DNA from 4 places in the Exiguobacterium sp. Leaf187 genome. Region 1 is predicted to be linked to each of the others. Evidence: riboswitches for the same ligand, from Rfam matches in the RefSeq annotation. Region 1 holds a riboswitch; each other region holds the start of a gene.
What was found. Region 1 has a riboswitch for thiamine pyrophosphate ahead of thiT (energy-coupled thiamine transporter ThiT). Riboswitches for the same ligand answer to the same signal wherever they lie in the genome.
Positions count from the first base shown of each region.

Region 1 (7,516 bases):
GCAGAACTCAAGTTGTTACCGACGACAGTCGGAACGGACGGCTTCTATATTGCCGCGTTTAAAAAACGAGAAGATTGACACGAACGGAGGACTGTCATGGAGTTAGCTCACCTTTCGACTACTGGGAAAGTCAGGACTAAAAATGAGGATACGGTATTACTCGTCGGGAACGCTGAACGTGGTCTTGCCGTCGTTGCGGACGGTATGGGAGGTCATGCTGCTGGCGATATCGCAAGTGCAATTGTTCGCGAGGTATTTGAAGCATCCTTTTCACTCATGCCAAATCGTCCGATGGAATTGTCTGAATGGATAGAACAACGTGTAGCCGAGGCAAATGCCCGGATTCTTCAGTTTTCAAAAGAAGAGCAACTTGCCATCGTCGGAACGACCATTGCCTGCGTATGCTGGGTCGAGGAGTTGCTCGTCATCGGTCATGTTGGGGATAGCAGAGTCTATGCCCTTGAAGGTACGGCGTTAAAACAATTGACGGATGATCATTCTTACGTCAACATGTTACGACAAATGGGGGAACTTTCGGATGAGGAAGTCGAAAATCATCCACGTAAGAATGTCATCACACGGTCGGTCGGCTCGAACGAAACAGTCGAAGTCGACATTCAAGTCAGAGATGCTCCAGACTATGACCTCGTCCTCGTCTGTAGTGACGGGTTGACCGATGAAGTGCCAGATGATGTCATCGAACAGATCATCTTACAGGATGAGCCGCTTGATGAGATCGTTGGACGATTGGTGAAAGAAGCGAATGCTCGAGGAGGCGCGGATAACATTACGATTGCCGCCATCCGGTTCAAAGAAAGAAAGAGGGTCTGAATATGCGATACGGAGATCGATTAAATGACCGCTACCGCATAGAACGGCTAGTTGGAAGTGGCGGGATGGCGAATGTCTATCAAGCCTATGATGAGATTTTAAAGCGTCATGTTGCCATTAAGATTTTACGGACTGAATTTTCGCATGACGAACAGTTCATTCGTCGATTCGAACGTGAAGCGCATGCTGCTACCAGCTTGAATCATCCAAACATCGTTGCCGTCTATGATGTAGGCGAAGAAGATGCCATCTATTACATCGTCATGGAGTATATCGATGGTATGACATTAAAAACATTTTGTGAAAATCAAGCATTACCTGTGCCGCAGGCCGTCGATATCATCGCTCAAATTTGTGATGCGATTGATCACGCCCATGCACACCGGATCATCCATCGCGATATCAAACCGCAAAACATGTTGATTCGAGAAGATGGTACCGTCAAAGTAACGGATTTCGGAATCGCTGTGGCGATGTCGAATGCGACGCTGACGCATACGATGTCCGTTCTTGGGTCCGTCCATTACTTTTCACCGGAACAAGCAAAAGGTAAATTTGCGGATGAGAAGTCGGATATCTATTCGCTTGGTGCTGTCTTATACGAACTCGTCACAGGACAAGTCCCATTCGAAGGTGATTCACCGGTTGCGATCGCTTTAAAGCATCTGCAAGATACACCGCGTCGCCCATCCGTCTTGAATCCGAAAGTGCCGCAAGCACTCGAGAACTGTATCATGCAGGCGCTTGCAAAAGCACCGCATGACCGTCAACAGTCCGTCGCAGCGTTTAAGGTAGATATGGTGACGGCGTTGTCTGACGAACGGGCAAATGAAAGCATCCGTGGCGCAGAAGAGGATGAGATGGAAAAGACAATGGTTTTATCACCTGTCCAAGTGCCAGAAGAATCAAAAGCGGAACTAGAATCACCCGCCGTCGCAACTGTTCAACCGAAAACACCGGAAAAGAAAAAGAAAAAACGCTGGTGGATCATCCTCTTGTTACTCCTTTTACTGGGTGGGGCGGCTACGACGTTCGCGATGTGGCCGGATCCAACGGTCACCGTACCATCTGTCGTCAAGACGGATGGAGACGATGCGGAAACGAAGCTTGAGAAACTTGGATTTATCGTCGAGACAACGGAACGGAGTAGCGATACGGTCGAAGAAGGCGATGTCATCAGTCAAACGCCTCGTGAAAAAGCACAGGTCAAGAAGGGCTCGACAGTCAATTTGGTCGTTTCTACTGGTAGTGCTCCGGTTGAGGTACCGGATGTGACGGATGAAGCTGAAAAAGAAGCAATTGCAACGCTAAAAGAAGCAGGATTCGCAAAAGTCGAAGTCGAGCGAGAGAAGTCGGATGAGATCGATCGAGGAAATGTGATTCGACAGTCAATTTCTGCTGGAACGGAGGTCATTGCGAAAGAACAAACGATTACGATTACTGTATCTGAGGGGACGTCTTCTTTCGAGTTGAAGGATTTGACGAATTTATCGAGTGATGAAGCAAAAGCTTATCTCGATAAAGTAGGATTAGACGGAACGTTCGAACAAGAATTTTCTAGCGATGTCAAACTCGATCAAGTCATCCGTCAGTTCCCGCAAGCTGGCGCACAAGTCGAGCCGAACGACTCCGTGACGGTCTTCATCTCTAAAGGTGAGGAAGAAAAAACAGTGACGGCGACGTTCCCTGAAAAGGTCGTCTATGATGCTGTTAGTGAAGATGAAGAAGAGGCTCCGCCGAAACAAGTCATCCGAATCGAGACGGAAGACGCGAAAGGGAAGCGGACCGTCATCGAGGAATCAATTGATCAAGATGAGACATTCGACGTGCCATTAACGATTGATCCGGGTGAAGAAGGCAAAATTACGATCTATAAAGACGATACGGTGTATCGTTCAAAAACCATCACGTACAATCAAGCAAAAGACGCACAATGAATGTGATAAAAAAGGAGTGCATAGGATGACGGAACAACGCATCGAAGAGAATCGAGAAGGAACGATCATACGCCTGCAGGGCGGCTTTTATGATGTCATGACACCAGAAGGAGAAGTTCGTTCACGAGCAAGAGGAAATTTCCGAAAACGCGGCATCAGTCCAGTCGTCGGAGATGAAGTCGTGCTTCATATCGAAAGTGAGACCGGGTACATTCTCGAAGTGAAGGAGCGGGACAACTTTTTAGTACGCCCGCCTGTCGCGAATATCGATCAAGCGTTGCTTGTCGTCTCGGCGGCAGAACCTGATTTTTCAGCGCATCTACTCGACCGATTTCTCGTCTTGATCGAAGCGAAGGAAATCCAACCCGTCATCCTGTTAACGAAGATGGATTTACTTGACGAAGTCAAAGGACCGGCTGTCCGAGAGGCGATTGCCGCTTACCGGAAGATTGGGTATACGGTCATCGAGACATCAAGTGAGACGTTGACGGGTGTTGAGCAAGTCCGTCCGTTACTTGCTGGAAAAACGAGCGTTCTCGCCGGACAATCCGGTGTCGGGAAAAGTTCATTGCTCAATGCACTGGAGCCCTCTCTTGATTTAGAAACAAGTGCGATCTCGAAATCACTCGGACGCGGACGTCATACGACGCGCCACGTCACATTAATGCCGCTTGCCGAAGGATTGATTGCCGATACGCCAGGTTTCTCGAACCTCGATTTTCCGTATGATATGGAAATCGAGGATGTACGGTGGAGTTTTCCTGAATTCGTCGCTGTACAAGATGATTGTAAATACCGAGGTTGCTTGCATTTGAATGAACCCGGTTGTGCCGTCAAGGAAGCCGTCGAAGCCCAAGAAATCATGTCCTCTCGTTATGAGAACTATGGTATGTTTATAGACGAAATCAAGAATCGAGCCCGGAGGTATTGAAGATGATTAAAATTGCACCATCTATCTTATCAGCAGATTTTGCGAATCTTGAGCGTGATGTCAAAGCAGTCGAAGCAGCAGGCGCGGACTATATCCATTTTGATGTCATGGACGGTCAGTTCGTACCGAACATCTCATTTGGATTACCTGTGCTTAGCAGCTTACGTCAAAAGACGGATATGATTCTCGATGTCCATTTGATGATCGACCAGCCAGAACGTTTCGTTGAAGATTTCGTCAAGGCAGGGGCTGACATCGTGACGTTCCACGTCGAAGCGACGAATCATGTCCATCGTGTCTTGCAACAAATCAAAGCAGCGGGCGCAAAGGCAGGAGTCGTCTTGAATCCCCATACGCCATTATCAACGATTGAACACGTCCTTGAGGATGTCGATATGGTTTTATTGATGACGGTCAATCCGGGCTTCGGTGGACAAGCCTTCATCGAGCGTGTCATGCCGAAACTCGCAGCACTTGCGCAAATGAAAGCAGATCGTGGTCTGACATTTGAAATTGAGATTGACGGTGGCGTCAATCCGGAAACGGCAAAGCTTTGCATCGATAACGGTGCGAACGTTCTCGTCGCAGGGTCAGCAATCTACAATGCACCAGATTATGCGGAAGCGATCACTAGCATTCGTCAAGGGGCTGCCGTATAATAAGAACGAGAAAACGAAATATGATGACCGCAAGGGGTGTCGCTTGAAAAGCGGCTGAGAGGAGTCTTTTAGACTTTAACCCTTCGAACCTGTTCCGTTCAAACGGACGTAGGGATGTGGCGCACGCAGGCAGTACGGCGTTCGTCGTACTGCCTTTTTGCGTCCTCTCGTACAATGAAGGAGGAAAAATAGCATGAAACGGTTACAAATGATGATGGAAATTGCCATCTTCGCCAGTCTCGGAGTCGTCTTTGATTTACTGATTCCATTCAAAATGCCACAAGGAGGCTCAATCAGCTTAGCGATGTTACCGATCTTCGTCATGGCATTTCGCCACGGTGTCGTTGGAGGGGTCGTTACGGGAGCGCTTGTCGGTACGATTCAATTGATGTTCGCTCCACAAGTCTTGACGATCGTTCAACCGATGCTTGACTATACGATTGCGTATGGTGTCGTCGGATTAAGTGGTCTGTTCGCGCGTCAAGTCAGACTAGCCGCGCGCAATGGACAAAAGAAAAGCTTGATGGCGTTCGTTCTCCTGGCGACGTTATTAGGCGCAGGACTCCGTTATATCTGTCATGTCATCAGTGGAATCGTCTTTTTTGCCGAGTATGCCGAAGGTCCAGTCGTACCGTATTCATTGATTTATAACGCGACATACATGGTACCGTCTTACGTTCTTTGTGGTGTCGTTGCGGGTCTTTTATTCACGACTGCGCCACGCTTACTACGTTATTCGGCACGAGGCGTCTGAGATGCGGGCGATTCTCGTCTGTGCCGGTCCGCGAGAAGAAGCGCCGGATTTACGGACGTTTTGTCAGCCAGGTGATTTTATCGTCGGTGTTGACGGTGGTGTTCAGACGATTGAATCGTTTGGGCTGACATGCGACCTGACGATTGGTGATTTTGATTCGCTTGGTTATGTACCAGAAGGGGCAATCGTTCATCCGGCCGAGAAAGATGAAACGGATCTCGAACTGGCACTTCGTACAGTCTCAGAGAAGAAACAGTTTGAGGATACCTTCATTATCGGGGCGACAGGTGGGCGGCTCGACATGACCGTCCAAAATGTATATTTATTGAAGCGATACCCAGAGGCACGACTCGTGACGAAACGAGAAGAGGTACGATACTTGGCTGAGGGAACGTATGCAGTCGAAGCAGGGAGCTATTATTATCTTTCGTTCATTCCACTCGTACCATCGACTTTAAGCTTATCCGGAGTCAAATATCCACTTGATGCACATCCAGTACCGGTCGGAGGTTCCTTGACCGTCAGTAATGAATGGTGTGCGTCAGAAGCGAAGGTAGAGCTCCATCAAGGAGAACTATTGATGATGCGGACGCTTAAGGAATAGCGCAATCATAGGAAAGAGGCCGTGGATGACTCCGCGACCTCTTTTTGTGTGAAATTATTCTTCGAGTTGAGAAGGGGCGACACGGATGTCGCTTTGAGCGGATAGATGTTTTCCTTTGACGAAGAGATGATAACTTCCCCACATGACAAGGAAGAAAGGAACACCAATGTATAGAGCGATTCGTTGATCCGCTTGAAACGCAAGACTGACGAGGACGACGACGTTAAGTGTCAACGAAATCAGTGGTAACACCGGATAGAGTGGTGTCTTGAATTTCAGTTCGGATACATCGTGTCCGTTTCGGACGAACTGACGACGAAATGCAAGCTGAGAAGCAGAGATCGAAATCCAGCCGACTTGAGCCCCGAGTCCGGCTAAGGACAAGAGCCAAATGAAGACGGTATCTTCTGCGAAAAATGCGGTCAGAAGCGATAACATCGCGAACATCATCGTAAAGAGTAAAGCACGCATTGGCACACCACGTGCATTGACGTAAGATAATTTCTTTGAAATCATCCCTTCTTGCGCCATTGCCCATAACATCCGAGTCGCCGCATATAATCCGGAGTTTCCGACGGATAATAGTGCCGTCAAGACGACGATATTCATCAAATCAGCAGCGTACGGAATGCCGATCGCATCAAAGACCATGATGAACGGACTGCTGACTCCGCCAGCCGTCTCATACGGAATTAATGCACCAACGATCGTAATCGATAAGACGAAGAAGATGAACGTCCGCCAGACTGTATTGCGGATCGCTTTTGGAATCGATTTTTCTGGCGTGTCGGACTCCCCAGCCGCAACACCGATCAATTCCGTTCCTTGGAAGGCGAAGTTGACGGCGATCATCGTCGTCAAGACACCAAGAATCCCGTTTGGAAACCAACCGCTTGCCGTAAAGTTAGCGAATAACGATGTTGGGCGATCTGCTTCCATCGGTAACCAGCCGAACCAAGCAGCGCCACCTAAAATGATGAAGAATAGGATCGCGAGGACCTTCAAACTCGAGAACCAGAATTCAGCTTCACCGAATGCTTTGGCGGAGACGGCATTCAGACCGAACAGCAAGACCGTAAAGGCGGTACACCAGACGACGACGGGTACATTCGGAAACCAGCGGTCCATTAAACTGCCGGCAGCTGTGATTTCGAGTGCCACCGTCACGGCCCAGCCGAGCCAATAAATCCAACCGACGGCAAAGCCGATCCCTGGTCCGATGAAGCGGGTCGTATAGGTCTGAAATGACCCCGAGACCGGCAGATAGACCGCTAATTCCCCTAGACATAACATTGTCAGATACATGATGGTCCCACCCACGATGTAACTGAGGACCGCCCCGAGAGGTCCTGCTTGTGAAATCGTTAATCCTGACCCTAAAAATAAGCCTGTTCCGATGATTCCGCCAAGTGAAATCATGAACAGATGTCGACTCGTCATCTCTCGTTTGAGTTGCATGATGACTTCCCCCAATTCTGACAAAATAAAGTACGTTCCTATTGTAAGCGTTTTCAATAAAAGCGACAATTAGTTTATGAGAAAAATAAATGAGGGCATAAAAAAACCGGAAGGGAAGATTCCCATCCGGTGGTTGCGCCTTATACGCGTTCGACTTTACCTGATTTAAGAGCTCGAGCTGAAACCCAAACCTTTTTCGGCTTACCGTCGACGAGGATACGTACTTTTTGTACGTTGACTCCCCAAGTACGTTTTGTTTTGTTCAATGCGTGTGAACGGTTGTTACCCGACTTTGGCGATTTCCCAGTAACGTAGCATTTACGTGCCATGCGTTCCGCCTCC
Region 1 is NZ_LMPR01000009.1:1,020,769-1,028,284, reverse strand. It holds gene rsmB (16S rRNA (cytosine(967)-C(5))-methyltransferase RsmB) at 1-78, shown strand, start outside; gene ASF99_RS09685 (Stp1/IreP family PP2C-type Ser/Thr phosphatase) at 97-831, shown strand; gene pknB (Stk1 family PASTA domain-containing Ser/Thr kinase) at 834-2,768, shown strand; gene rsgA (ribosome small subunit-dependent GTPase A) at 2,794-3,699, shown strand; gene rpe (ribulose-phosphate 3-epimerase) at 3,702-4,358, shown strand; TPP riboswitch at 4,381-4,490, shown strand; gene thiT (energy-coupled thiamine transporter ThiT) at 4,552-5,112, shown strand; gene ASF99_RS09660 (thiamine diphosphokinase) at 5,114-5,716, shown strand; gene ASF99_RS09655 (amino acid permease) at 5,771-7,174, opposite strand; gene rpmB (50S ribosomal protein L28) at 7,315-7,503, opposite strand.

Region 2 (7,516 bases), 830 kb from region 1:
ATGACAATTAACTGAACTACGAAAAAAGTAAAATATTTGAAACCTCCTGTTTTCTTCCAACGTATAAAGATTATACAAAGGGGGAACTCACATGCAATTCTTGATTTTTGTCGTATTCGCAGGTGCTATGTATTGGTTCTACTACAATTTCTTACTTGGGTACCGTAAGAAAAACATCACGATGACGTTCGACGATCGGTTTTATTCACTCGACGAACATGTCGCAGCAATCGAACAAAAGCTCGCGACGGGCGGGCATTCGGCACGTTATCTCGGTGACCGTCGCTTTGAAGTTGATGGTAAACCTTATCTGTTCCTCGAGCGGACAGTCTCAGTCGGCGGGGTTCCGACACAACAGACGATTCTCGAGCAACAAAAAAAATAACTCTCCCCGTGCGGGAGAGTTTTATTTCGTTAGACCGGAATCCGGTCTAGGGGATGCGGTTGCTGCGACGAGCGATACCAGCGGATGATCCAGTGATCGATGCCGATGTGATACGCAAAGCGTCCTGCAGCAAGTAATGCGATTGATGCTGCTAAGAATACTGGATTCAACGCAATCGTCCCAGCGAGTAAGTAATTGAGATTCATGATACTACCGACGACCAGTGCAGGAACCGTCAACAGACTAAGAATCAACAGGATCCCGACGACGAGTTCCGCGAACGGAATCAAGGCGTTGATCAGCCCGACGTTCGGTAAGGCGAGTTGCTCGATCCACGTCGCATACCAGGAACTGACGAGTGCGTCTTCGCCAGCTGACTTCGCGAGCGCTCCTTCGAGAAACGGCTGTGCATCGAAGCCATTGATGTACTTACCGATTCCAGCGATGAACCACTGGATTCCGAGCCAGAGTCGGATGATCGTCAACAGACCGAGACCGATGATGTGTAATGCTTTCACTTTCAGACACTCCTCTACTACAACATAGTCCCCATCATACTGAAAAATCATCAGTGAGATGGGGACTATCATCATACCGTCATCGAACCGTCATCGACCTGTTACAAAAAAGGGTAAGGTAACGGTTTCATGACCGTTGATCGAGGCGATGACTGATTGTAGTTAATAAAGCAGCAACGAGCGCGACTAGTCCACCGACGAGTGCCGTGTTCATCATCGGACCGTTCGCATAGACGATGCCACCGAGTGCCGAACCAAAAGCAATCCCGACGTTACTCGCAACCGGCATCAATGAAGCAGCGAGTCCTTTTGCTTCCGGATTGAACTTTTCAGCGAGGTCAATCAAATAGATTTGTGTCGAAGTCGTCAGTAAAATCGACATCAACGACATCAAGGCGATGTTGAACAGACCAAGCGGAAGGGATGCTGTCGTGAAGTATAATGCAGCAAGGACGATTGCTTGCACGACGAAGACGAACCGTAAGCGTCCCATCGGATTTTTGCTGGCGATTTTACCGGCAAGGATGTTACTGAAGATCGAGACGACGCCGTAAGCGAGCAGGATCGGACTGATCCACGTCTTCGCAATCCCGAGTTCCGTTTGCAGGATCGGTACAAGGTACGTGTAGACGACGTAGGTTGCCCCGAATCCGAACGATGGAATAAAGAAAGCGATCAGGATCCGTGGGTTGGCGAGCAGTCCAAGCTGCTCCTTGATTGAACCGGAACCCATCGATTGCTGGACCGGAACGATTTTCCACACGGCGAGAAACGCGATCAATCCCATGACCGTCGTTAGCCAGAACGTGGCTTCAAAGCCAGCATGTTGACCAATAAAGGTTCCGATTGGGACACCGAGAACGTTCGCAAGTGTAAAACCACCGAAAATGAACGAGACGGCGACACCGCGTTTTGCGACAGGTACACCGTCACTGGCGACGACCATCGCGAGTGAAATCAAGACGCCGGTCAGGATCGCTGTCAGAATGCGGGTTGCGAGCAACACTTCGTAACTTGGAGCAAAACTACTGGCAAGGTTCAGCAAGACCCAGGCGAGTAAGAGACGTAGGATCAGACGACGCCGTTCCAGGTGACCGGTCAGCGACATGACGATCGGTGTACCGATTGCAAAGGAGATGGCAAAGGCTGAAACGAGCGTACCTGCTGTTGCGATCGTGATATCAAGGGCTGAGGAGATTTCAGCGAGGATCCCGACGATGACGAATTCGCTTGTTCCGAGAACGAACGTCAGGAGCGACAACGTGGCGATCAAGAGCCAATCGCGTCGACTTAAACGAGTAGTAGGTGACATGGATGATTCCTCAATTCTAGCGCTTGCGCGCGAAACTATGAGTAACAGGATAGCATGAAACGATTTCGTCGGGTATCGCAAAGCGAGATTTCGGGAAAAGAACCATTATTCGAAATAGCGTGTGAATTTCCAGGCTTGCTGTTTTTTGCGTATACTACAGAAGAAGACTACTTATAAAGGAGTGGAAACGATGCAAGCAACAGTGACATGGAACAAACAGATGGGGTTTAGTGGACAGACGGAATCAGGGCATCATCTGGCGATGGACGCAGCACCCGAAAACGGTGGTGAAAACCAAGCGCCACGACCAACTGAACTGCTACTACATGCCGTTGCCGGCTGTACTGGAATTGATATCGTCTCGATTTTAGAGAAGATGCGCTTGACGATCACCCATTTCGAAATGGATATCGAAGGAGAACGGGCAGAGGACCATCCGCGGCGTTTTACGTCGATCTCGATTCATTACCGGCTTGAAGGTGATCTCCCGGAAGATAAGGTCCGTCGCGCCATCTCGTTATCAAAGGATAAATATTGTTCGGTCTCGCAATCCTTGAACGCTGAGATTTCCGTCTATTATTCGATCAATGGTGTGCGGAGCGAGGATCCTTTGTGAAGAAAGTTGTACTGATCGGTTGTCTGTTGCTTGCAGGGTGTGCACAGGAGACGACGGAACCAACGAAACCATCACAACCGGAAACGAAGCAACCGACAGAAGAAAAGAAACCGAAGCCTGAGCCGACGAAAGAAGAACGACAACAAGCAAAACTAAAGCAGCAACTTAAAGCGATGTCGACGTCAGAAAAGATCGATCAACTGCTCTACATCGGAGTCGCCGGCACAGAACTTTCAGCAGCTGACCGGAAATTGTTACAGACGCATGCGATTGGCGGGGTCTTACTGCTCGGCGGAAACATTACGTCGGAAGAGCAACTCTTGACGTTCACGCGTGCGATTCAAGAGACGAACCAAAAACCGTATGCGTTCGTCGGGATTGATGAAGAAGGCGGACGGGTCAGCCGGGTACCGGATCAACGATTACGGTTACCGACGAGTCAACGGATAGCGCAAGGAGCAGATGAAGTGAAAATGGAAGACGTCGGACGTACGCTCGGACATTTGTCACAATTTTATGGTTTCAACATGGACTTCGCGCCGGTCCTTGACGTCAACAGTAATCCGAACAATCCGATCATCGGCGACCGTGCGTTAAGTGCTGATCCGAATACTGTCGCGACGCTTGGTACGGCCCTGATGCACGGGATGCAGGAGACGGGAACGATTCCGGTCGTCAAACATTTTCCCGGTCACGGCAATACGAGTGTCGATTCCCATGTCGGGCTACCGAAAGTGACGGCATCAAAGGAAGAATTGAAGCGGACGGAACTGTTACCGTTTAAAGAAGCGATCCAAGAGGGCGCCGAGATGGTAATGGTCGCCCATATTCTCTATCCCGCGTACGACGATACGAATCCGTCCTCGCTCTCAAAGCCGATCTTGACTGACCTCTTGCGTCAGCAACTCGGATTCAACGGTGTCATCATCACGGATGATCTCGTCATGGGAGCGATCACGAAACAATATGGTCTCGCAGAAGCGGCACGTCAGTCGCTCGTCAATGGAGCTGATATGGCGATGTTTTCAGAGGCAGGTGCTTACGCAAAAGTTCATGCTGAAGTGATGCAAGCCGTCAAAGACCAAACGCTGACGCCGGAGATGCTCGATGCTAAAGTAATGCGCATCCTGAAGCTAAAGCAGACGTATGCCGACAGCCAAGAGCAACAGCGACCGACGAAATCGGAGCTGATTCAGCAAGTGGAAGCGCTCAACTAGGACTAGCGAAGCAAAGCGACTCATGCTAGACTAATGGGGCAAGCCAATTAAACACGAAAAGACACTAGGGGAGTCTCCCAGCAGACTGAGACGGAAGTATCCGGACCCTTTGAACCTGATCTAGTTCGTACTAGCGGAGGGAAGTGGCTCGAAACCCTAGATATCCTTAGCGCTTCAGCGCATTTTCGGACCACTCCCTTCAACATCGGGAGTGGTCCTTTTTCGTATGGAAAGGAAGAACATGATGCGTTTACATCTGATTTCGACGGGATCCATTCATCCGCTTGACGAAATAAAGACCTTTCAATCACTTCAACCCTATACGGATCAGCTGCATCTACGTGAACCGAACTTATCGGCGGCAGAATTACTTGATCTGATTGAAGCACTCCTTGGGCATGGTTATTCGCCTGAACAGTTAACGGTTCATGACCGGGTCGACGTCGCCCATGTCGCCGGCATCGGTGTGCAGCTGACGCGCCGTTCCTTGCGTGTCCGCGATGTGCGACGTCATTTTCCGAATCTCGTCATCGGGAAATCGGTCCATTCACTAGCAGAGGCACTGGCAGCAGAAGCGGAAGGAGCCGACCGACTGCTGTACGGTCATATTTATCCGACAGCGTCGAAGCCGGACGTGCCACCACGAGGGATCGACGCATTAAAGCAAGTCGTCACCTTCACGACGAAACCAGTCATTGCGATCGGTGGGATTACACCAGAATGCATGCCTGAAATCGCAGCGACCGGTGCAACCGGAATCGCCGTCTTATCGGGTATTCTCGGCCAATCGGATCCACTCGCCGCCGTCAAGCGTTATCAGGGGGTTCGCGTATGACGAATCACATCATCATCGGCGGTGGAGTCATCGGTTTGACGCTTGCTTACGGTCTCGCCTGTCAGAATGAATCCGTCGTCGTCTTAGAACGTGGAACATGCGGACAAGGGACAAGCCGAGCGGCTGCCGGGATGCTTGCGACCGACATCGAGCTGAGAGCGGAATTGCATGCACTTGCCGCACGTAGTCGTCGTCTGTATCCGCTGCTTGCACGTCGTCTCAAGCGAGAAACAGGTATCGATTGTGGGTACCGGGAACAACCGTTTTTGTTGAAACGTAAAGGACGCGAGCATCTGTTTCCAGCGGTCGGTCAAATCGATCCACGACGACTGACGACTGCATTGATGTATGCCTTACACGCACGTGGCATATCGATTGAAGAACAGGTGGAGGTCACACGCATCGAAGAGAACGATGACTTCATTAGGATCGAATCGAATGCGGGAACGTGGACCGGACGAACGGTGACGGTCGCTGCCGGACGGGGTTCGCAAGCCTTGCTCGATACAGCTGACATTTCGATCGCGACATATGGGGTCAAAGGGGAATGTCTCGCAGTCCGTCTCGCGGGTCAGCCGTTACGCTCGATTCTGTTTGATGAAGCCGCCTACCTCGTTCCGAAAGCAGACGGTCGGATTTTGATCGGTGCGACCGAACTGCCGCACGACGAGACGGTCGGTGTCAGTGTCGCTGGACTCACGTCATTGCTTCAAGCAGCAGAACGACTGTATCCACCGATTCGTGACGCAGTCATCGAAGAAGTCTGGTCCGGTGTACGACCGCAAACAGCGTCCGGCTTGCCATATATCGGAGTCGCCGATTCATCCCGTCGGATCTTCATGGCGACAGGGCATCATCGGCATGGCATATTACTCGCACCGGCGACAGCGGAAGTCTTGGTAAATACATTACGGTTGATCCAAAAGGAGGAAGTCCGATGAACATTACGATTAACGGCAATGACCACACGATCGAACAGATTAAAACAATTGAGGACATGCTAACGCAACTCGGCTTAGGGGAAAAGCTCGTCATCGTCGAACAGAATCGACAAATCATCGATCGCGCGGTGTATGGTCAGACGGTCGTTCGGGACAATGACACATTTGAAATTGTTCATTTCGTAGGAGGAGGATAAACATGTTGAAAATTGGAGAAAAGACATTTGAATCACGATTATTACTCGGAACAGGGAAATATACGGATGCTACGGTGCAGCAGAAAGCGATCGATGCGTCCGCTTCACAAATCTTGACGTTCGCCGTCCGTCGGCTCGACATCTTTGACAAACAACAAGCGAATTTTTTGGAGTCGCTTGATTTAGCGAAGTACGATTTACTGCCGAACACGGCCGGTGCGAAGACGGCGGAGGAAGCTGTTCGGCTTGCGAAGCTTGCGCGGGCATCCGGTATGTGCGACATGGTTAAGGTCGAAGTGATCGGTTGCGATAAGACGTTACTACCGGACCCGATCGAGACGTTGCGGGCTTCTGAAGAATTACTTAAAGAAGGCTTCATCGTTTTACCGTATACGTCGGACGACGTCGTCCTTGCACGACGACTCGAAGAACTCGGTTGTCACGCCATCATGCCGGCGGCGTCACCGATCGGCTCCGGACAAGGTATTCTCAATCCGCTCCATTTGCAATTCATCATCGAGCAGACGACGGTCCCGGTCATCGTCGACGCCGGGATCGGCTCGCCGACCGACGTCGCCTATGCGATGGAGCTCGGTGCGGACGGTGTCTTATTGAACTCCGCTGTCGCCCATGCGAAAGATCCGGTCAAGATGGCGCACGCCATGCGACTAGCTGTCGAAGCAGGTCGCTTCGGATACGAAGCGGGACGTATCGAGAAGAAACAGTATGCGGTCGCGAGTAGTCCAACGAGTGGATTGATTCGATGAACCGTTACTCACGGCAAACTCGATTTCAACCGATCGGGGAAGCGGGACAAGCACGCTTGGCATCAGCGAAGGTGCTGATCATCGGCATGGGAGCGCTCGGAACGGCGTCGGCAGAGCAACTCGTCCGCGCCGGTGTCGGTGTCGTCCGAATCGTCGACCGCGACTATGTCGAGTGGAGTAATCTACAACGACAACAGCTTTATACCGAGGAAGATGCGCGTCACATCGTACCAAAAGCGATTGCCGCAAAAGCACGGCTTGAAGCGATTAATTCGACGGTGACGATCGAAGCGCATGTATTAGACGTCGACCGGGCAGCGCTGACGTGGCTTCTCGATGATATCGATCTGATCATCGACGCGACGGACAATTTCGATATTCGCCTGCTGATGAACGACATGGCGTCGATGCGTTCGATTCCGTGGATTTATGGTGGATGCGTCGGCAGTTATGGGATCACGTTTACCGTCCGTCCCGGAGAGACGCCGTGTCTGCATTGTCTGCTCGATCAATTACCGCGAGATCAGGAGACGTGTGATACAGCGGGAATCATCGGACCAGCTGTACAGATGGTCGCTTCCTTGCAGGTGACAGAAGCATTGAAGTGGTTGAGCGGAAAGACGGACGCCATGCGTACGCGCTTGCTAGCGTTTGATGTCTGGTCGAATACGTTCCAACAAATTAACGTCCAGTCACTGAAGCAAACGGAGTGCCCGTCGTGCGGCATC
Region 2 is NZ_LMPR01000009.1:195,521-203,036, forward strand. It holds gene ASF99_RS04895 (hypothetical protein) at 1-15, shown strand, start outside; gene ASF99_RS04900 (hypothetical protein) at 92-385, shown strand; gene ASF99_RS04905 (DoxX family membrane protein) at 415-903, opposite strand; gene ASF99_RS04910 (MFS transporter) at 1,031-2,215, opposite strand; gene ASF99_RS04915 (OsmC family protein) at 2,406-2,831, shown strand; gene nagZ (beta-N-acetylhexosaminidase) at 2,828-4,048, shown strand; TPP riboswitch at 4,105-4,207, shown strand; gene ASF99_RS04925 (thiamine phosphate synthase) at 4,290-4,883, shown strand; gene ASF99_RS04930 (FAD-dependent oxidoreductase) at 4,880-5,824, shown strand; gene thiS (sulfur carrier protein ThiS) at 5,821-6,021, shown strand; gene ASF99_RS04940 (thiazole synthase) at 6,024-6,788, shown strand; gene ASF99_RS04945 (ThiF family adenylyltransferase) at 6,785-7,516, shown strand, end outside.
Region 2: another riboswitch for thiamine pyrophosphate. It lies ahead of ASF99_RS04925 (thiamine phosphate synthase); the one in region 1 lies ahead of thiT (energy-coupled thiamine transporter ThiT).

Region 3 (7,516 bases), on a different contig from region 1:
AATACGTAATTCAATCAAGAATTTGCACATACCACAAAATTAAATCCATAAATCAGTAAGAACAACATCATCACTATTAGGTCTTAGATTTATTTCTTTAGGTATTTTAACAAACACAGGAACTTGCATCGAACTCCCATCGGGGACGTTCTTAACCATGACGACGGACGGGGGTAAGGAGTTCAGCTGTCATGAAAGGATACGGGATTTCCTGGGAATCCCGATGTACTTCGCGAATCCCTATTCTTCATGGAAACGTGGCAGCAACGAGAATGACAACGGTCTTCTCTGTGAGTCCTTCTAAAAGGGAAGTAACTTCGGAATGATCAACAAGACAGAATTAGATCACGCACTTTCTAGAATTAACAATCGACTAAGAAAATGTTTAGATTGCCCATCATCTTCTCAAACAAGTTATTTATACGCGCCCCAGAGGGGGTGAAAGGAATGTTAAAAACAAAAGACTTTTACTATGACGAACATTATGACTGTTATTTATGTGAAAACAATCAAGTTCTCCGTTACCGAACGACGTCGCGAGACGGGTACCGTGAATATGTCTCGAATCCTTTTGTATACGAGACATGTCCTCTTCTCTCCAAATGTACACAGTGTCGCGACCACAGAAAAGTCATCCATCGCCATCTCTGGCAAGAGGCAATGGATGAAGTGGAGCACCTCAGACATACAGTTGTGAATCGTGTGTTGTATCGAAAACGCCAGGAAACAATTGAACGTGTATTCACAGACACCCAAGAGAAGCATGGCATGCGTTGGAGCCGCTATCGAGGGCTGAAAAAAACGACGCTTCAAGCGATGCTTACTTTCATTGCCTTGAACCTCAAAAAGCTTGCGAATTGGTCCTGGGATTCCCTTTGGAATCCATGTCTTCAATACGTTTTAATAGGGAGTACATACAACAAACCCTCATTCCGATCACGAAATGAGGGTTTGTCTACAATCTGAGCGAAGAACTTAAGAGTTCTTCACTTTTTTGTTTTTAAGACCTAATGGAATTGCAATAATAACAAGAATTCCAATGATAATAGTTAAATAAAATGGCACGCTTGATCCATCTTTATTTAGATCGTCAGTTAAAGAACCCGCTTTGAAAAACAACATGATTGAAATGACGGCGAGGACTACTGTATTAAATGATATGTATACAAAAGACGAAATTTTAGATGGAATAACCAAGAAGATTACATTTAATAAAACCAGAAAAACTAACAAGTAAAAAATTGAATTCAAAGAATCAAAAGTACCAGCCAAACAAAACTCCCCCTTTAATTAGTATAAGAAAAATATAGCATTTTAATTTTAAAAATTGTGATTATCATATTACAAATGTCGCTTTTTAACATTTAAATCAGTGTGATTATATTTTTACAGCGCGATAATCGCGCCTCTGAGATTTCACGATATAATTCAATTTCCTCTGGATGCTGAGCTTCCAATTCGAGATTTTGCAACACTGAGATTTGTATCGTTCCTTTCATCTAAATCTTAAAGTTCGTAAATCTTAAGTCACGCCGATTCATATTTGATCTTCAAGGCTTTCTTCGAAATCTTTTCGGAATTTAACTAAACTTTTCATCTAATTTAATCGATTAAACCTAGATGCTCTCTAAATGTAGTACTTTGATAGGACACTTTAAACAATCCTCTTTTTTGTAACTCAGGAATGATCATGTCTACAAAATCTTCTAAACTTGACGGTAGTGACGGCGGCATCAAGTTGAAGCCATCTGCTACTCCCTCGTTAAACCAAAATTCCAACTGATCCACAATTTCTTCCGGAGTACCAATCAATGTTAGGTGTCCTCCTCCTGCTGCTAAATAGCCTAATAGTTCTTTGAGCGTCGGATCTGTATCATCGATAATCTCTAGAATCGTTCGATAGCGTCCGATGGGTCCGGAAAATTCCTCGATCGATGGTAAGGTCGGAATCTTTGCTTCGAGATCCCATGTGGAGCAATCTTGCTGCAAAAAGAAACTCAATTGTTTCAACGCATTTTCAACCGGTAATTTTTCATCTAGTTCGGCTTTTTTGGCTAGTGCCTCTTCTCTTGTTTTACCAACATACGTTACTAAGCCTGGGTATATCTTAATCTTTCGATCTGGTGATTCAGTTTGTGTAATTTTCTTATGGAGTTTTTCACGAAAAGCATGGGCTTGTTTAAAATTCCATGACACAGAATAGACAGCATCCGCATGTTTTGCTGCAAGGGCAATCCCTTGTTCTGACGCCCCTGCTTGCATCGCTACTGGCTTCCCTTGAGGACTACACGGTGTAGACAAGGGACCTTTTACGCTATAGTAGGATTCGGCATGATGGATGGGTTGGATTCTTTCAGGCTCAATCAATCGGTTAGTTGATCGATCCGCGAGAAAAGCCGCATGATCCCATGATAAAAATAGCTTCTCCATCAATGTAGCGAATTCGTCCGCCTTTTTATACCGCTCTTCCCTCGGTGGAAGTGCATCCATTCCGTGGTTTAGTGCTTCCCAATCTGTCATCGAGGTCACTAAGTTCCAGCCTACCCTCCCCTTCGTTACGTGATCAAGGCTTAGAAGTTGCCTTGCTACTGTATACGGATTGGAGAACGTGCTCGATATCGTAGAGACTAATCCTATATGATCCGTCACTTGAGAAATAGCCGTTAGATTAATTAAAGGATCCAACCAAAAGGCAGGTAAATCTGTCGCATTGGTAGCCGGAAAGGATTGATTGTCCGCAAAAAATACCGCATCTAAACATCCGCCTTCCGCTATTTGAGCCAAACGCTGATAATAGCGACTCTCTCCGATTTCTTCAATTGCAGAATCAGGCATCAACCATGCGGCTTGGTGATGACCACATCCATATAACAAAACGCCGATATTTAACTGATTTCTGTTCGTCATCTTCTGTTCACGAATCCCTTCTCTTACAAGCTGAGAATTTTTTAAAACGCCCGCTTTAATTCATCGTTAACCCACCATCGACTGTTACGTTTTGACCGGTAATCCCAGATGCTACTTCTGATGCCAAAAAGGCAACCAGTTGAGCCACTTCTTCTGGGCTCGTCACTTTTTTCAACGGGGTCGATTGGGCAATTAAGTCAAATACTTCAGGGGTTGTCACAGCACTCGCATCTGTGACTTTCAATAACCCACCGGAGACGACATTCACGTTTATGCCATATTGACCTAACTCCGCGGCTAGGTTTCGAGTAAAGCCAATCAGACCTGCTTTTGCTGTTGTGTATTCATGATAAGGAACGACTGGGTTTTGATAGAGGTTTGTTCCAATGCTGATGATACTACCGCTATGTCGTTCTATAAATTGTGGCAGAACACTTTGAATGATGTGAAACGCTGCTTTAAGTGTTCCATCCAGTTGCTTTTGATAATCTTCCCACTCTAAATCGATAAACGATTTTTGCGCAACCGGATCAAATTTGAAGTCTACTAACGCATTATTCACGACAACATCGATTTGACCATAATGTGCTGTTGCGGATTGCATCATGCTCTCGACATCTTCCCGCTTCGTGACATCTGCATACAAGGCAATTGCATTCTCTACTCCCAGTTCGCTCACAAGTTGTTCTGCCGCATCCTTGCTTTTAAAGTAATTGATCACCACTTTAAATCCGTTGTGCACTAACACCCTTGCAATCGTCGCCCCAAGTCCTCGACTACTTCCTGTCACTAATACTGTTCTGCTCATTCTTGTCCACTCCCTCATCCATTTTTGCAACTTAAATAGCGAAGTTAGTAAACAAAAAACGCAACTCTCCAAAAGGAAAGTTGCGCACGTCTAAATAATCACATAGCAAAGAACGATATCATCGTCTCCGCTTGTTCATCAGAGTTTACACTTCCCTACGCTAGTACGACCTAGTTCAGGTTCAAAGGGTTTGAGTAGCTACTCATCTCAGTTTAATAACACCCCTAGTGATTCTATTTAAGTTATCTTCACTGTAGTGGTCTTGAAAACCCCTGTCAATGATTCTGACAGATAAATTCATTTCTAGTATTCTATGAAGCGAGTAAACGAGGTGAATCATGAGTCCATCACGATTACTCCGATACAGTGACATCCTGTACCAAACGATTCTTTTTAGCATTTTTATCTTTGATGATTCCTTGATACGAAATCGATTCATTTTTCGTATCGACTACCGTGACTTGGAAATCTGAATCATTGATATTAGCGATATGGTATAGCTTTCCCTGCGCAATCATCGTATAGGAGCCATTGAAGCGATAAGCATGCTGCCCTTCCACTTTATGTTGCTTGACTTGATTTGTTTTAAAGTCATAGGTGCTCCATTTAATACTTTTACTTTTTTCTGAGTCAGATGCTCCGTAAGCAATTAGTGATTGGCTGTTTTCAGCAGCATTAAAGTTCCCTTCCGCTGCATACGCATCAAGTGCTTTGATTCGTTTGATGCCTTTGCCGTTATCTAGATAATAAGCGCTATCTTTTTCTACCCCTTCCGCATCATATGCGATTTCACGATAGACAATTCCATAGTCGTTCACTGCTACATAATGACGTTCTTGATTAGTCTTAAGTTGCTCGGATTGAAGCGGCTCCACTTTTCCTTTTGCAAGGTTGAGTAATAACACCGTCGATTTTTCCTTTGTTCCATGATCATCCCGTTGGACGTATACGTTCATGCCGTCTTGATGAAAGACACGGATGTCAGCCATTTCACGATCCGGTACCGTTAAACGATGAGAAAGCGTCTTTTTAAACTGTTTCTGTGTACTTCTGTCATAAGAATGATAGTTCAACTGAGATGCCTTTACTTCAATTCCGTATGTTCGCGAGCCCATTTCACTAGTAAATACGTCTTCCTTAGAAAGAAATCGATAGAAATCAGCAGGGAAGTCTGCAGCATAGCTATTGAACAACCCTGTGATATAGTTCTGCGACTCACTATGAATTTGACCGTCCAATTGGATATTGTATCGAGTAGGCTTGATGTCTCCATTTTCAATCTCGATGTTTACTTTTTTAAGAGCATCTGCATTTTCTTTTCGTATACTCTCGACTTCATAATCCGATCCTTTAATGCTTGCAGCGTAACCAAAATAACTGAGTAAGGTGACGCCAGCAATGCTTCCTACGATGATCATTTCCTTATATCGTCTCATGACTTCCTCCTTCTAATGATTAAATAGATACTTTATGGTTCAGTAGTCGAACACATTTCCAACTTATATATATAAAATAGATGAGAATAAAGGAAAGATAGACGAATACCTGTTGATTCGGAATGAGCATGCTAGTCAAATCAAATAAGTAACGTAATGCAATGAATGGTACGATCAAGAGCGCTACATCCTTTGCGATCGTCAGCAAAGCTTTCCCTTTTTGATAGGACCGCTCCGTCAAGACGAACAAGAAGACCATCGTGATGACGAAGAGTGCGAGCGCTAGAATGACGAATGTATCGATCACATTGAAGGTATAGAGCATGTTCAACGCAGCTGACTCCCCGATGATTTTGGACGCTGCTTGTAAATGTTCCGGGAGTAACCATTCGTAGAGTCGACGACTTATAAGAATCGTGATCCACTGGATGCCCATGAAACCACATACAAATACCAATACTGTTGTCAGTTTGGATAAGAGGATTGTGATGCGTTTACCCGGTAGCATCAATAAACGGTAGATGTACTTGGACTCGCCATACCAATCGCGGTACCAAATTTGAAAGGCATATAGAATCGTGAACATGATACCGATGGCAATCATGTACTTGAAGTAGTTGGTCGCATCGCCAAACGTCAAAGGTCCATTCAGTTGATCAACAGCTTCCATTTCCGTAAGTCGCTCTTTTTTCATCAAATCCTCCAGCTTGGATTGATAATGAAGAACCTGATATACGACCGATGTGAGTTCAACAATCACTAACATCGTCAATATCGAAAGGTATAGTTTGAAGCTTCGCTTGATTTCCTCGTTTGATAGCATAAAGAATTTCTTCATGTCTGATAAACCTCCCTCATTCGATCCTGTACTGATTTCCCGTAAAGCTCACGCATCTCTTCCGAGTCATCTTCCTGTATGATGGTCCCGTTCTGAAGAAAAATAACGCGGTCGATGAGATGTTCCACTTCTGCAATCTCATGAGTCGTCATCAAGATGCCCTTCCCTTCCATATAGTGACTAGAGAAGATCCACGCAATTTGTTCTTTCGTAAATAAATCAATCCCAGCCAACGGTTCATCGAGCAGTAAGTAAGGTCGATTCATCGCAAATCCAATCAATAGATTAACCTTTGCTTTATTCCCTTTCGATAAATTGGCGATGCGGTCTGTCGCCATCAGTTTAAAGAACCCCATCAGTTCCTCTGCTACTTGTTGGTTCCAATCCGGATAGTAGTCGCGCATATAAGCGATAGCTTCTCCGACACTCATGTATCCAGGCATTGTTGAAAGATCGGGTACAAACGCGATGGAATCATGTATCGTTTTCCCATCCACTTTGATTGTTCCAGCATCCACTGGAACTAAGCCCATGATCGCTTTCAAAATGGTGGATTTGCCTTCTCCATTCAATCCAATAAGGCAGGTAAGTTGATTTAATGGAACAGTGAACGATACATCGTTCAGGACATTCTTTTTTCGACCATATGATTTTCGTAATCCACGGACTTCAAGCATCTAGCTCACTCCTTTTTCGAATGTTGTATTCTTTTTCAAAATTAATGATGACCTCTTCTAATGGAATCTGGATCGCATATATCGACTCTACGAATTGCTTCACTGCATTTTCAAGAAGCTCTATTCGCGCTCGATCAATGATGGATTGATCCATCGTCACCTTACTCGGTACGTTACGGTCGGTTGTAATCAACCGCTGCTCCTCTAGTTCCTTATATACTTTTTGCGCGGTATTAGGATGAATTTTAAGCTCACTTGCTAATGCTCGACGCGAAGGGATACTTTCTCCTCTTTTGAATTCACCTATAACGATTCGTTTTTTAAACCAATGGAGAACCTGTAGATAAATAGGGCTACGTTGATCAAAATGCAATAACATCACCTCTCTTGATGAACGTTGTATTAAAACAATAATACACTTCTTAACTGTATGATATGTGCAGTACAGTGATAAGTCAACGCTTATTTTTTAAATCTTTCAGTTTGATTTTAAATAACTGATATGACTTACTTTTGTTTATGATAAAAATTTCGCTTTTTAATAAAAGGCTAAAATATAGAATTAATAAAAAAATCCTTAAATCACTCCATTTAAAGGATTGAGAAATATGGAGGCATCGCTGGATGTTCTAATCAATTTATAGCAAACCAACATGTTATAGTTTTCTTTTCAAAAACAAAAAGAATTAAAAGATTAAGCGAAATTACTTAAATAAAATATTTTACTAAATAAGTATGTTTTTTATTATGGTTACGAATTTATAAGAAGGTATCCTATCTCATTTGTTTTAAAAAGTATGAGCACAGGATTGAAAACAAGCGAAATCGTCTATTCAGTCCTCTTATTTTG
Region 3 is NZ_LMPR01000002.1:57,495-65,010, reverse strand. It holds partial or broken gene ASF99_RS17760 (IS30 family transposase) at 137-442, shown strand; gene ASF99_RS00330 (transposase) at 382-966, shown strand; gene ASF99_RS00325 (hypothetical protein) at 976-1,272, opposite strand; gene ASF99_RS00320 (LLM class flavin-dependent oxidoreductase) at 1,603-2,907, opposite strand; gene ASF99_RS00315 (3-oxoacyl-ACP reductase) at 2,963-3,715, opposite strand; TPP riboswitch at 3,851-3,951, opposite strand; gene ASF99_RS00310 (hypothetical protein) at 4,069-5,151, opposite strand; gene ASF99_RS00305 (hypothetical protein) at 5,171-5,989, opposite strand; gene ASF99_RS00300 (ABC transporter ATP-binding protein) at 5,986-6,666, opposite strand; gene ASF99_RS00295 (GntR family transcriptional regulator) at 6,659-7,045, opposite strand.
Region 3: another riboswitch for thiamine pyrophosphate. It lies ahead of ASF99_RS00315 (3-oxoacyl-ACP reductase); the one in region 1 lies ahead of thiT (energy-coupled thiamine transporter ThiT).

Region 4 (7,516 bases), on a different contig from region 1:
TCCACACACCGAATTGACAAGGACAAGTGTTAGCCCTTCGCGTTTCATTGCTTCATCCACGCTCTCTGGCGTCGTTAATTCTTCAAATCCAGCAGCTTGCGCTTCTTTGCGGGCTGTTTGGACGACATCTTCAAAATACATTTGGAAATCCATCGTATTGCCTCCTTTGATTCGTTCTCCTTCTTATTGTACGAGTTTCGGTGAAATCTGTCCAAGTCTGCCGCTTAATTCAGTTTCTAAAAATGGTCGGGCATGCAACAAATCACAGAACGCGATGTAACGATCGATTTTCTCTTCCGTTGGTCGCTTGTTTTGTTTGTATGCTCGAATCAAGATGTTCTTCGGTGTGTGCTCGAGATCAATGAATTCGAGAAGTTGCGCTTCATATCCGACCAGTGTTAGCAACTCAGCACGAATCGAATCTGTCGCCAGTGATGCGAATTTTTCTTTGATCAGTCCGTGCTGGAGCATGACATCGAGTGGCGAACAGTCCAGTTGACGGTTCAATTCCTTTTGACAGCACGGTACGCTCAGGATGACTGATGCATTCCAGTCGACAGCTCGTGCGAGTGCGACGTCCGTCGCGACATCACAAGCGTGAAGTGTCACCATCAGGTCGACTTCCGTCTCCCCTGTGTAATCATGAACGTCCCCGACGCGGAATGTCAGATCGGTATAATCCAGATCACGCGCAATTTGCGTACATTCTTCGATGACTTCTTTCTTTAAATCAAGACCTGTCACTTCGAGGTCGAATCCTTTGACGACTTTTAGATAATGATAGAGAGCGAACGTCAAATACGACTTCCCGCATCCGAAGTCCAAGATCCGGAGTTTTTTTCCTTTTGGCAAGGCAGCAATGCTATCCTCAACGAATTCAAGAAAGCGATTGATTTGTTTAAACTTATCATACTTCTGTTTTTTGACTTGACCCGCTTCCGTCATGACGCCTAAGCGAATCAGAAACGGAACCGGCACACCGTCTTCTAATAGATAGGTTTTTTTTCGGTCATGCGACAAGAGAGCTTTCATCGGCTCCTTTTTGGATGTCTTGATCGCGACTTTCATCTTTTTCGAGAGCTGGAATTGCCATTCTTCTTCTTCAAAACGGAATAAGAATTGACGGAATTCCGTGAACCAGTCATCGAGTCGTCCGACGAAATCGTCAATTAAAATATTTTCATGCTTCATAACGCGTTCAAATTGAAACTCTACCTGCATCATCACCGTATCTCTTAATAGAATCGGTTTTACCTTGATTCGTCGGAGATCATTTGATTTTTGACGCGGATTACTTATCGTTGCATGGATCAGTGTTCCTTGCGTGATTTGCGAGGCAAGACTCGCTTTTAATTCATGTAGTTCCACTAGTCGTCCCGTCCTTTTCTGATGTTCTTTCGAAACTGTAGCAAATTCGTACCTGTTCGACAAGTTTACACGCTTTATCATTCGTACGTAATCAAAAGGAGGAATTCATCTTGTTCAAAAAAATTCTCTCACAAATCGGAATCGGTGCCGCAACGGTCGATACACGCTTGACGGATGACCGCTGTGAACCAGGCGGTCAAATTCACGGTGTCGTCCATATCAAGGGTGGAAACGTCGATCAAGAAATTGATCGAATTTATCTTGAATTCAACACGCAGTACAAACAAGAAGTCAATGATAGCACGACGTTTACGACCTTCACGCTCGACCGATTTGCCTTAAATGAAGCGAAGTTCACGATTGAAGCGGGTGTCGAGCGGGAAATTCCCTTTACATTACGCGTACCGCTGAATACACCACTCTCCGTCAGTCAATCGAAATCGTGGATCGAGACGGGACTCGACATCGCTCAAGCCGTCGATCCATCGGACCGTGACGCCGTCATCGTCGAAGCAAACCGCTACCAAGCGACAGTCTTAGACGCGATGGAGTCACTTGGCTTCCGATTGAAAAAAGCCGATACGGAAAAATTACCTGGACGATTCCGGAAAGATTTACCGATTGCTCAGGAGCTTGAGTATTCAGCTCGCAATACACACTACGCCCATAAACTGGATGAGATCGAAATCATCATGCTTCAAGACAGCTCAGGGATTGATTTAATCGTCCAAGTCGACCGTCGTGCGCACAGTCTTGGTTCATTATTCAGTGAAATGGCTGGTGCGGATGAGTCGATGATCAAACTGCGTCTGTCCAATAGTGAACTGCAGGATCAATCGTTCGTCGAACGTCAGCTGACAAGCATCGTGGAACGCTATAGCTGATCAATCGATCGACTTTACTTGAAAGTGATTCCTCTTCAGGGGGAGTCACTTTTTTTCATTCAAGTCAGTTTGTCTAAAAACATCTTTGAAATTTATTTCAATTTGAAATCGTTTACAAATAAAATATTGTTTTAAAACAAACACCTTGCTATACTGTCCGTATTGAAAAGAATTCCAGTCACGGTTTGACTAAAGGAGGACGTACATCATGAAAAAAATCGGACAGTTCACGTTAACAGCCGGACTCGCAGCAGTACTCGTCTCAAGTAGTTTACCTGTCATGGCAGAGGCAGGATCTTCAGCCGATCGGATCAGTCACAAAATCGACACGATGACACTCGAACAAAAAATCGGGCAAATGATCATGCCGGACTTCCGGCAGTGGAATGGCAGCAATCATACGTCGCTTGCCCCAGAAGTCGCGAATATCATCGATCGCTATGATTTAGGCGGCGTCATCTTGTTTGCTGAGAACGTCAGCGAAACCGAACAGACGACGAAACTCGTTCATGATCTGCAAGAAGTCGTCAAACAAGATGCTAGCAACGATATTCCGCTCTTCGTCACGATCGACCAAGAAGGTGGAATCGTTACTCGGCTCGGAACAGGGACGAACTTACCTGGCAATATGGCGTTAGGTGCGACCCGCAGTAGCACATATGCCAATGATGCCGGTCATATCATCGGTTCGGAACTGCGTGCGCTCGGCATCAATGTCAACTTTGGTCCGGTTCTCGACGTCAACAGCAATCCTGGAAATCCTGTCATTGGTGTCCGCTCGTTCTCGAGTGATCCGGAGCTCGTCGGCACACTCGGTTCCGCTCTAATGAAGGGAATTCAGTCTGAAGGTGTCGCAGCGACCGCCAAACACTTCCCGGGTCACGGCGATACGGCGACCGATTCCCACTATGGATTACCGGTCGTTGACCGGTCCCTGCAGGAGCTAGAACAAGTCGAGCTCGTACCGTTCAAGCGAGCTATTGCTGAAGACATCGATATGATCATGACAGGACACATCGGGATGCCGCAAATCGAACCTGAAGTCGTCACGTCGACAAATGGTACCTTCCCTTTACCTGCGACGTTATCGGATGATGTCATCACGGGCGTACTGCGCGAAAAACTTGGCTACGATGGCATCGTCATCACAGACGCGTTGAACATGCAGGCGATCGCCGACAACTTCACGGAATCAGAAGCCGTCTTAAAGACGTTTGACGCCGGTGTCGATATCGCGCTCATGCCGACGATCCTTCGTTCCGAGCAGGATGTCACAAAACTCGACCGGATTTTCAAGGATGTGATCGCAGCAGTCAAAGATGGTCGCCTCTCAGAGGAACGGATCGATCAATCGGTTGAGCGGATTCTGACACTGAAAGCAGAACGCGGAATTTGGAACGGTACGACTGATTCGACATCCCTAGCTGAAAAAATCGCGCAATCGAACCAAATCGTCGGTAGTCCCGAGCATAAAGCAAAAGAACGTGCGATGACGGAAGCCGCGGTCACACTCGTGAAAAATGATCAGCGGACCTTACCATTCAAACCGAAAAAGAATGCCAACGTTCTTGTGATCGCTCCTGCGGCGGATCAAACGGACAGCATGAAAAAAACGATCGCTTCCCTACCGAAGAATCGGAACTGGCACGTGACGACAGCGAATTACTCGGCTACTACGCTACCGCTCGACCAAAACCCGACATTACGGGCGCAACTCGATGCAGCAGATTACATCATCGTCGGTTCCAACGTCAACACGAGTGCTAAACTACTACCTACTGCACCAGAACAAGCGATTCCGGCTTCGATCTTCCGCTATGCGAAACAAACGGATACACCATCCGTCCTGCTCAGTCTCCGTAACCCATACGATGTCGCCGTTCAACCGGACGCACCGGCACACGTCCTCGTCTATGGCTTCAAAGGTGATCCAAACGGTCCAGACTCCGAAGCAGGCAATCTAAAATCAGCGGGACCGAACCTGCCTGCAGGTATCCGAGCAATCTTCGGAACGTTCAAACCGCAAGGCACTTTACCGGTTGATGTGCCGGTCTTTAAGAACGGTGTCTTTACCGATCAACTGCATCTCGAATTCGGTGACGGCTTTAAAAACTGGAAAAAATGATGACGTGATACACCAAAAGACCGAAGCTCCTTAAAGGATGCCTCGGTCTTTTAATGATTGATACGGATATTCAGCTTCTTCTTTCGCACGATGGTAGACGCGGTATAACCAATAAGTCAGCAGTGCATAGACGACGATGACAAGAACAGCAGAAATATAGCTTCCCATGCTATACGCTACCTTAAAGTTTCGAGTCGATGCGGATATACCGGATAACACGATCAACGTTGGGATGATAAGTCCTACAAATCTTACTTTGACTTTACCAAGCATTCGTTGCATAGCATATGCCGCGAGGATCACAAGTGCGATCACGATGATTTCCATTCCAATCCCTACTCTCACTAAATGGTATTCCTAATTCTACCATCTAGTGATTCAAGAAGATACCGCTCGTGCTGGAATCGTTTCGTAAACTGACGCAAATGTCTCTTCCGTCCACCCCATGTGCCAGAAGAGTAACTCATAGTAACAACTCGTCACGAAATGACGTTTCATCCGCTCGCGTTCCGTCGGGCTCGCTTGCTCCGCCAGCGCATCAAGCCGTGCAATCTGTTCAAAGACGACCTTTTCAAACCATTCCGAGCTATACGTGTCGATCCATTGCTGATAGATTTTTTCTTCCGGTGTACACGTTAGTAATTGTTGCCCGACTTCATAATACAACCAGTAACATGGCAAGATGGCAGCAATCGTCTCACCGAGCGTTCCTTCACTCGCATGATGCATGTGCGAGACATACGCATATGCTGTCGGTGCCGGTTCAAATGCTTCAAGATCTGCTTCCGTAATACCGAGCGGCTCAAAAAATGATTGATGTAAGCTCAACTCTGCCTCGTAAGTCGAAGTAGCATGCTCGGCAAGTGTCGCAATCGTCGCGAAGTCGTCTGCTTTTGACGCTGCCTTCGCTTGAATCTTCGCAAAGTGTTTTAAGTAATAGGCATCCTGCATGACGTAATGCCGAAATTTCGAGAGCGGTAACGTCCCCTCCCCGATTCCTTGTACGAATGGGTGCGTAAAACTACTATCCCAATACGCTTGTGCCGCTTGTTTGATTTCTTGTGTGAATGTCATGATCTCATCCTCCTCGTTTAGTTATGAAACGAAAAAACACCACCCCGAAACACACGGGCATGGCGCAAGAAGAACAAGACTTGACGCCACTTCCCTCCGTAAGTACGAACTTAATCAGGTTCAAAGGGTCCGAACGTCTTCGTTCGTCTCAGTCGGTCTACCGACTCCCCTAGTGGTCATTATTCGATTCAAATTCACTATAGCATGCTGAAAACGGAAGTCAAGTTGTCTCCTTTTCGCTATACTATGGAGTGTCAGAAGACGGATATCGTCTCCATCTGCAGACCGATTCCGAACTTCTTTCGTTCTCGTACACTAACTTTAGTACCTGATACTATAATTCATTCTGTTACTTACAATTGGAGGATTTCATTATGCATACACCAACAAAAATCATGGCATCAGCCGTTATCGCTTCTGCTTTATTACTCCCAACAGCCGCATCCGCCGAACAAGTCGTCGATAAGACGATCGTCACACTCGGGGAGTCGCTCGGCGCAAAAGATAAAGCATGGGTGCTTTCACGTCTCAATGCACCGGAAGGGATCACACCGATCATCGCCACTTCTGCTGACGAGGAAAAATATCTCGGGAAAAACATCCCACAGTCGCAAAAAGGCGGCAACATGTATTCGTCGGCTAAAATCGAACTGACGGAAAAAGGAGATGGACTCTCCGTCTCGACGGAAAACATCACATGGGTGACGAAGGATATGTATCTCAACGCTCTCGTCACAGCGGGTGTCAAAGATGCCGACATCACGATTACTTCCCCTTACAAGGTGACCGGGACATCGGCACTGACAGGAATAATGAAGGCGTACGATCAAACTTCCGCTGAAACCGGGATAAAGTTAAGTGACGAACGCAAGGATCTAGCACAGCAAGAATTATCAGTCACATCAGACGTTGGAAAAACGGTCGGAACGGATAAGGTGGCTGACTTGATGAATGAGATCAAGGCTGAGATCGCCAATCAAAAACCGGAAACCAAAGTCGAAATCGAAAATCTGATCGTCCAAGTCATTCAAAACAACAATATCCAGTTGTCTGACGCACAAATGGACCGGCTGACGAATCTGTTCAATCAAATGGAGCAAGCGAACATCAACTGGGGACAAATCGAGAGTGGATTGAAAAATGCGGGACAAGACATCCACGCGTTCGCAACTTCAGAAGAAACGAAAGGATTTTTCGCTAAATTATTTGATGGACTCAGTGACTTCTTCAGTTCAATCGCGGGTGTGTTCAAATAATTCAGACTTCCGTAACTGACAAAAAAATAGTAAACTAGATGTATCTGAAACGAAAGGTGGTGTGAAAAGATGGACTTTGCCGCGTGCAAACACTGGTTGATGGAACAATTGTATCTGTTGCGCGCGATTTTTCATGGAATGGCGTTCTAAGGCACCCGTCTGCCCTTTTTTAGAACTTCATGATTGAAAAATACAGCAAAGCGCATCTTTCACACGTGATGGAGAGTGCTATTTGCGCTCTCCTTTTTTTGATGCGCGCGAAAGGATCGACTTACTATGATGATTTGCGACATTCAACACCTAACCAAACAATTCGGAGGCGAGACAATTTTAACGGATGTTTCCCTCTTCTTAAACGAACACGACCGTGTCGGTCTAATTGGACGAAACGGGAGTGGCAAGACGACATTACTCCGCTTGCTTGCTCGCCTTGAGCAACCGGACGGTGGTGTCATCTATCAAAAGAGCGGTTTGACGATCGGCTATTTGGAACAACTTCCTGTTTATAGTGAGACGATGACCGGACTCGACGTCCTTTGGACAGCGTTTGAAGACATCCTCGCGATCCGTTCTCGGATGCAACAGTTGGAGCAAATGATGGCGACAGCACCAGAGAATCTTGATGCGTTACTCGCACGATATGCGGAAGCGACGAATGCGTTCGAACAAAAGGATGGCTATCTACTCGACTCGAAAATCGAGCGCATGGTGAACGGGTTACACCTTCGTCCGTTACTCACTCGTCCTTTCCACCAGTTGAGTGGTGGTGAACAGACGAAGATTTGTCTCGGTCGCATGTTACTCATGGA
Region 4 is NZ_LMPR01000008.1:35,979-43,494, forward strand. It holds gene ASF99_RS02555 (BrxA/BrxB family bacilliredoxin) at 1-153, opposite strand, end outside; gene ASF99_RS02560 (class I SAM-dependent methyltransferase) at 184-1,368, opposite strand; gene ASF99_RS02565 (sporulation protein) at 1,479-2,252, shown strand; gene ASF99_RS02570 (glycoside hydrolase family 3 protein) at 2,461-4,377, shown strand; gene ASF99_RS02575 (hypothetical protein) at 4,408-4,704, opposite strand; gene tenA (thiaminase II) at 4,756-5,451, opposite strand; TPP riboswitch at 5,526-5,632, opposite strand; gene ASF99_RS02585 (DUF1002 domain-containing protein) at 5,826-6,707, shown strand; gene abc-f (ribosomal protection-like ABC-F family protein) at 6,984-7,516, shown strand, end outside.
Region 4: another riboswitch for thiamine pyrophosphate. It lies ahead of tenA (thiaminase II); the one in region 1 lies ahead of thiT (energy-coupled thiamine transporter ThiT).